Aliidongia dinghuensis: one gene and its partner. Each later gene encodes a partner of the first gene's protein in a complex. Links are inferred from orthologs where the notes say so. Each region holds a gene or a part of one and is shown on either strand. Other genes may lie near its edges. The genes, in order: accC and accD.

Region 1 (3,387 bases):
CATCCGCTGGCTGACCCCGACCGGCGAGCCCGTCTCGTGCGTGGAGAAGCTCAAGGTGCTGACCGAGAACCTGGTCGAGCTCAAGCAGATGGCGCAGGACGCGCTGGAGGACGCCATCCTGATGGGCTGCGACGAGGCGCAGGTGCGTCGCGTGCTGGCCGATCTCATGGCGGGACTCGAGAATCCCTATGCGAAGCATTGAGATGCGCCGCCCTGTGCTTGCTGCTCGGGCGTTTGCTGCCCTGGCGCTTGCGGCGCTTGCCGGTCACGGGCTCAGCGGCCGGGCCGTTGCTGCGGATACGGTCGCTGCGGACACGGGTACCGTCGCGGTGCTGCAGGGGCTCGACAAGACCACGGCGCGCGTCACCAAGTTCGAGGCGCCGGTCGGCCAGCCGGTGAGTTTCGGCACGCTCAGGATCACGGTGCGCGACTGCCGCAAGCGGCCGCCGGAGGAGGAGCCGGAGAGTGCCGCCTATCTCGACATCGACGAGGTGCTGCAGGACAAGACGGCGCCGAAGCACCTGTTCAGCGGTTGGATGTTCGCCTCGTCGCCGGCGCTGAACAGCCTCGAGGACCCGGTCTATGACGTGTGGGTGCTCGACTGCAAGACGAACGCGACCGGGTCGTCGCAGGACAAGCCCGGCTGAAACTGCGCGCGGAGGCCGAGTGCCCAGGCCAGCCGTCGCTGATATTCCGTCCGCGGGATTTCGATCACGCCGAACCGTTCCAGGTGCGGCGTCGTGAATTGCGTGTCGAGCAGGCCGAAGCCGCCCTCGATCAGGCGGGCGACCAGGTGGACGAGGGCGACCTTGCTCGCGTCCGTCCGGCGGTTGAACATGCTTTCGCCGAAGAAGGCACCGCCCAGCGCCACACCATAGAGGCCGCCGACGAGTTCGCCGTCGATCCAGGCCTCGACCGAATGGGCCCGGCCACGCCGATGGAGCGCCACATAGAGCTGCAGGATCTCCTCGTTGATCCAGGTGTCCGGCCGGCCGGGCGTCGGCTCGGCACAGCCGCGCACGACCGCCTCGAACGCCGTGTCGCAGCGCACCTCGAACGGGCCGTGGCGCACCGTGCGCCGGAGCTTGTGCGGCACATGGCAGCCGTCGAGCGGCAGGATGCCGCGCTCCTCCGGATCGACCCAAAAGATCTCCGGATCGTCGGCCGATTCCGCCATCGGGAAAATACCGGCGGCATAGGCGCGGAGCAGGAGATCGGGGGTGAGCTTCATGGGCTGGCCGATCTCCTTTCCCTAGGCCTCGAGCGGTTGACGCACCCTCACCCCAACCCTCTCCCGCAAGCGGAAGAGGGAGGGACCCGCGGCAGCGGGAGGGTGAGGGTCTTTATACCCCCCGCTGCATGAAGCGTTCGAGCCAGTGGATGTCGTAATTGCCGGTGATGAAGTCCGGCTCGTCCAAGAGGCGCAGGTGCAGCGGGATGTTCGTCTCGATGCCGGCGATGACATATTCCTGCAGCGCGCGGCGCAGGCGGCGGACGCATTCGTCGCGGTCGCGGCCATGGACGATCAGCTTGGCGACCAGGCTGTCGTAGTGGCTCGGCACCGTATAGCCCTGGTAGAGGTGCGAATCGACACGCACGCCGTAGCCGCCCGGCGCGTGATAGGCCGTGACCTTGCCGGGCGACGGCATGAAGGTCAGCGGGTTCTCGGCGTTGATCCGGCATTCGATCGCGTGGCCGGTGAGCTCGACCTGGGCCTGGTCGATGTCGAGCATGCCGCCGGCGGCGATGCGGATCTGCTCCTGCACCAGGTCGATGCCGCTGATCAGCTCCGACACCGGATGCTCGACCTGGATGCGCGTGTTCATCTCGATGAAGGCGAACTGGCCGTCCTGGTAGAGGAACTCGAGCGTGCCGGCGCCGCGGTACTTCAGGGTCTGCATCGCCCTGATCGCGATGTCGCCGATGTGCTTGCGCGCCTCGGGCTTGAGGATCGGCGAGGGCGCCTCCTCCAGGATCTTCTGGTGCGAGCGCTGCAGCGAGCAGTCGCGCTCGCCCAGATGGATCGCGTTGCCGTGGCCGTCGCCAAGCACCTGGACCTCGATATGGCGCGGCGCGTTCAGGTATTTCTCGAAATAGACCTCGTCGTTGCCGAAGAACGCCTTGGCCTCGGCCCGGGCGAGCGGGATCTGCTGGCGCAGCTCCGCCGAATCGCGCGCCACCTTCATGCCGCGGCCGCCGCCGCCGCCCGATGCCTTGACCAGCACCGGGTAGCCGATCTCTTCGGCGCGCGCGACCGCCGCGTCGATGTCGCCGATGGCGCCGTCGGAGCCCGGCACGGTCGGAATGCCCAGTTCCTCGGCCGCGCGCTTGGCGATCACCTTGTCGCCCATCATGCGAATGTGCTCGGGCGTCGGGCCGATGAAGGTTAACCCATGCTCCTCGACCATCGACGCGAAATCCGCGTTCTCGCTGAGGAACCCCAGGCCTGGGTGGATTGCGTCGGCACCGGTGATCGAGGCCGCGGTCAGGATCGCCGGGATGTTGAGATAGCTCTCGCGCACCGACGGCGGGCCGATGCAGACGCTCTCATCGGCCAGGCGGACATGCATGGCCTGGGCGTCGGCGGTCGAATGGACCGCGACGGTCGCGATCCCCATCTCGCGGCACGCGCGCAGCACACGCAGCGCGATTTCCCCGCGATTGGCGATCAGCACCTTTTCGATCATGGGAGGGCGACGCCTATTCCAGGACCAGGACGACCTGGCCGAATTCGACCGGGTTGCCGTCAGTGACCAGCAGGCGGCCGACCTTGCCGGCCTTGGGCGCGCGGATCTGGTTCATCACCTTCATGGCCTCGATGATCAAGAGCGGCTGGCCGGCGGAGACCGTGTCGCCGACGCGCACGAACGGCGGGGCGCCCGGCTGGGGCGAGAGATAGGCGGTGCCGACCATCGGCGACTTGACGGCGCCCGGGTGGTTGGCGAATTCCGCGTCCGGGTGCGTCGCCGCGTGGGCTTCGGCCGGGAGCGGCTGGGCGGCCGCGGCCGGTGCCGCGATCGGGGCGGCATAGCTCGCGATCGGCGCCGGGCTGCGCGTCACGCGGATGCGGTGCTCGCCCCAGGCATATTCGATCTCGGTGAGCTTGGCCTCGTCGAGCAGGGTGGCGAGCTTGCGCACGCGCTCTTCATCGACGGTGAAATCGTTGGGTTTGGTCATGATGTTCCGAAAAAGTCAGGATTCGGTGGCAAGCAGGCGGGCCATCGCGTCGAGCGCCAGCTCGTAGCCGTGGCCGCCCAGGCCGACGATGACGCCGCGCGCGACGCGCGAGACGTAGGAATGATGGCGGAATTCCTCCCGCCGGTGGATGTTCGACAGGTGGACCTCGATGACCGGCAGGTCGCTCGCCGCGAGCGCGTCCATGAGGGC
Region 2 (2,867 bases), on another replicon or contig:
CGGCCCGTGCGAGAGGCGCTGCAGGCGCGCTGGCCATTCGACGGCACCAAGGCCCCGCGCGATCGCGTCCCGGTCGATGCGGAATTCGTCGAGCCGTTCGAGGCAGGCGACAGCGCCGCCGGCATTGATGATCTGGTGCTGGCCCGGCAAGCGCGAGAGCGGCAGGTCGAACGCCCAGCGCTGGCCCTCGAAGCGCCAACCCCCGAACCGCCCACTCTCCATCGTGGGCTCGGCCCGCCATTCCTCTCCGGCGCGATAGGCGGGTGCTTCGACCATGCGCCACTCCGCCTCCAGCACCGCCATGGCCTCGGCCGGCTGCGGGTCGATCACCACGGGCACGCCGGGCTTGATGATGCCGGCTTTGTCGCCAGCGATCAGCGTCAGCGTATCGCCGAGGTAGTTCATATGATCCATCGAGATCGGCGTGATCACTGTCGCCGCCGGCCTGGGGATGACGTTGGTCGCGTCGCGCCGGCCGCCAAGGCCGGTCTCGAGCAGCACGATGTCCGCCGGCGCGCGCGAAAAGGCAAGGAAGGCCGCCGCCGTCGTGATCTCGAAGAAGGTGATGGGCGTGCCGTCGTTCGTCCGCTCGATCTCGTCGAGCAGCGCCACCAGCGCTTCATCCTCGATGAGCCGGCCGGCCAGGCGGATGCGCTCGTTGAACCGCACCAGATGCGGCGAGGTATAGGCATGGACCCGATAGCCCGCCGCCTCGAGGATCGCGCGCAGCGTGGCCACGGTCGAGCCCTTGCCGTTGGTGCCGGCAATATGGACGACCGGCGGCAGCTGGTCCTGGGGATCACCGAGGCGCGCGAGCAGATGCTTGACCCGGTCGAGCGACAGGTCGATCGCCTTCGGATAGAGCCCGGACAGGCGCGCCAAGACGGCATCGGGGGAGCGTGTCATGGACAATGTCCTGAAGACCGTTCGCTTCTTAGTTCGTCATGCCCGGGCTTGACCCGGGCATCCACGTGCATCCATCTGAAGAAAGCCGGATGCATCGACACCTGGCCCAACCACGTGGATGGCCGGGTCAAGCCCGGCCATGACGGTTGGAGAAAAATGCTCCCTACGCTGCAATCGGCCGGCGCAGCAGGCCGATCAAGCGCCCGATCGTGTCGCGCAGCTCGTGGCGGCGGACGACCAGGTCGACCATGCCGTGGTCGAGGAGGTATTCCGCGCGCTGGAAGCCTTCCGGCAGCTTCTCGCGGATCGTCTCCTCGATGACGCGGGCACCGGCGAAGCCGATGACGGCGCCGGGCTCGGCGATCTGGATGTCGCCCAGCATGGCGAAGGACGCGGTGACGCCGCCGGTCGTGGGGTCGGTCAGGATGGTGAAATAGGGCAGGCCCGCTTCCTTGACCTCTTCGACCGCAATGGTCGTGCGCGGCATCTGCATCAGGCTCAAGATGCCCTCCTGCATGCGCGCGCCACCGGACGCGGGTACCACGATCAGGGCCGCCTGCTGCAGCACGGCAAGCCGGGCTGCAGCCACGATCGCCTCGCCGACCGCGACACCCATGGAGCCGGCCATGAAGCCGAACTCGAACACGGCCACGACCGCATCATTGCCGCCGATCTTGCCATGGGCGACGAGGATCGCGTCACGGTTCGGCCCGTGGCTCGCCTGCGCCTCCTTGAGGCGGTCGACGTAGCGCTTGCTGTCGCGGAATTTGAGCGGGTCCATGACCGGCTTCGGCAGCTCGATGCGCGTGTATTCGCCGTTGTCGAACAGCACGGCCATGCGCTGCTTGGCATCGATGCGCATGTGATGGCCGCAGGCGTGGCACACGTGCAGGTTCTGCTCGAGCTCGCGGTGGAACAGCATCTGGCCGCAGGCCGGACACTTGGTCCAGAGATTGTCCGGCACTTCGCGCTTCGAGACGACCGCGCGGATCTTGGGCAGGACGACGTTGGTAAGCCAGCTCATCGGCGGGTCTCTTCTCTACTCTCTTTCAAGCCTTGCGCGCGGCGCGCACGCCGGCGGCAAGGGCGCTCACCTGGGCGGCGATGGCTTCGACCAGGCCGGGCTTGGCCTTGCCATTGCTGTCCAGATGGCCGGCGATCGTGTCGACGATCGCGGAACCCACGACGGCCGCGTCGGCGATGCGCGCGATGGCGGCCGCCTGGTCCGGTGTCTTGATGCCGAAGCCTACCGCGACCGGCAGGTCCGTATGGCGCCGGAGCCGCGCGACCGCGCGGCCGACGTCGGCCGGATCGGCCGAGCGCGTGCCGGTGATGCCGGCGATCGCGACGTGATAGACGAAGCCGCTCGCTGCGCCTAGCACCCGCGGCAAGCGCGCGTCGTCGGTCGTAGGTGCCGTCAGCTTGATGAAGTCGAGGCCGGCGGCCTTCGCCTGCGGCGCCAGCTCGTCGGATTCCTCGGGCGGCAGGTCGACGATGATGAGCCCGTCGACACCGGCCGCGACCGCGTCCCGGACGAACCGGTCGACGCCGTAGCGGAATACCGGATTGTAATAGCCCATGAGCACGATCGGCGTCTCGGCGTCGCGCTGCCGGAAGCGCGCGACCGCGGCCAGGATCTGGGCGAGCTTGGTGCCGGCCTGAAGCGCGCGCAAGCCGGCCGCCTGGATCGCGGGGCCGTCGGCCATCGGATCGGAGAACGGCATGCCGAGCTCGATCACGTCGGCGCCGGCCTTCGGCAGCCGAGCCAACAGCGCCTCGGACGTGGCGAGATCCGGATCGCCGGCGGTGATGAAGGTGACGAGGCCGGCCCGGCCCTCGGCCTTGAGGGCCGCGAAACGACGGTCGATCCGGCTCACAGCTTCACTCCGAGATGCTGGGCGACCGAGAAGATGTCCTTGTCGCCCCGGCCCGACAGGTTGACGACCATGAGATGATCCTTG

Evidence for each region.
Region 2: the proteins of accC (region 1) and accD are in contact, whole or in part, in a solved structure (PDB 8UXZ), measured with the Escherichia coli proteins. The link is inferred for Aliidongia dinghuensis from one-to-one orthologs.

The regions. Positions count from the first base shown.
Region 1 is NZ_BMJQ01000011.1:183,414-186,800, forward strand. What follows is about bases 516-3,387. They hold accC (acetyl-CoA carboxylase biotin carboxylase subunit), read right to left. Parts: upstream 2,688-3,387; coding sequence 1,344-2,687; downstream 516-1,343. Other genes in these bases: IEY58_RS21115 (DUF2155 domain-containing protein), read left to right, coding at 516-647; aat (leucyl/phenylalanyl-tRNA--protein transferase), read right to left, coding at 581-1,231; accB (acetyl-CoA carboxylase biotin carboxyl carrier protein), read right to left, coding at 2,701-3,177; aroQ (type II 3-dehydroquinate dehydratase), read right to left, coding at 3,193-3,387. Also shown: IEY58_RS21110 (hypothetical protein), read left to right, coding at 1-202; more of IEY58_RS21115, read left to right, coding at 204-515. UniProt on the Escherichia coli protein: This protein is a component of the acetyl coenzyme A carboxylase complex; first, biotin carboxylase catalyzes the carboxylation of the carrier protein and then the transcarboxylase transfers the carboxyl group to form malonyl-CoA.
Region 2 is NZ_BMJQ01000018.1:57,730-60,596, forward strand. It holds accD (acetyl-CoA carboxylase, carboxyltransferase subunit beta), read right to left. Parts: upstream 1,931-2,867; coding sequence 1,070-1,930; downstream 1-1,069. Other genes in the region: IEY58_RS27730 (bifunctional folylpolyglutamate synthase/dihydrofolate synthase), read right to left, coding at 1-906; trpA (tryptophan synthase subunit alpha), read right to left, coding at 1,956-2,783; trpB (tryptophan synthase subunit beta), read right to left, coding at 2,780-2,867.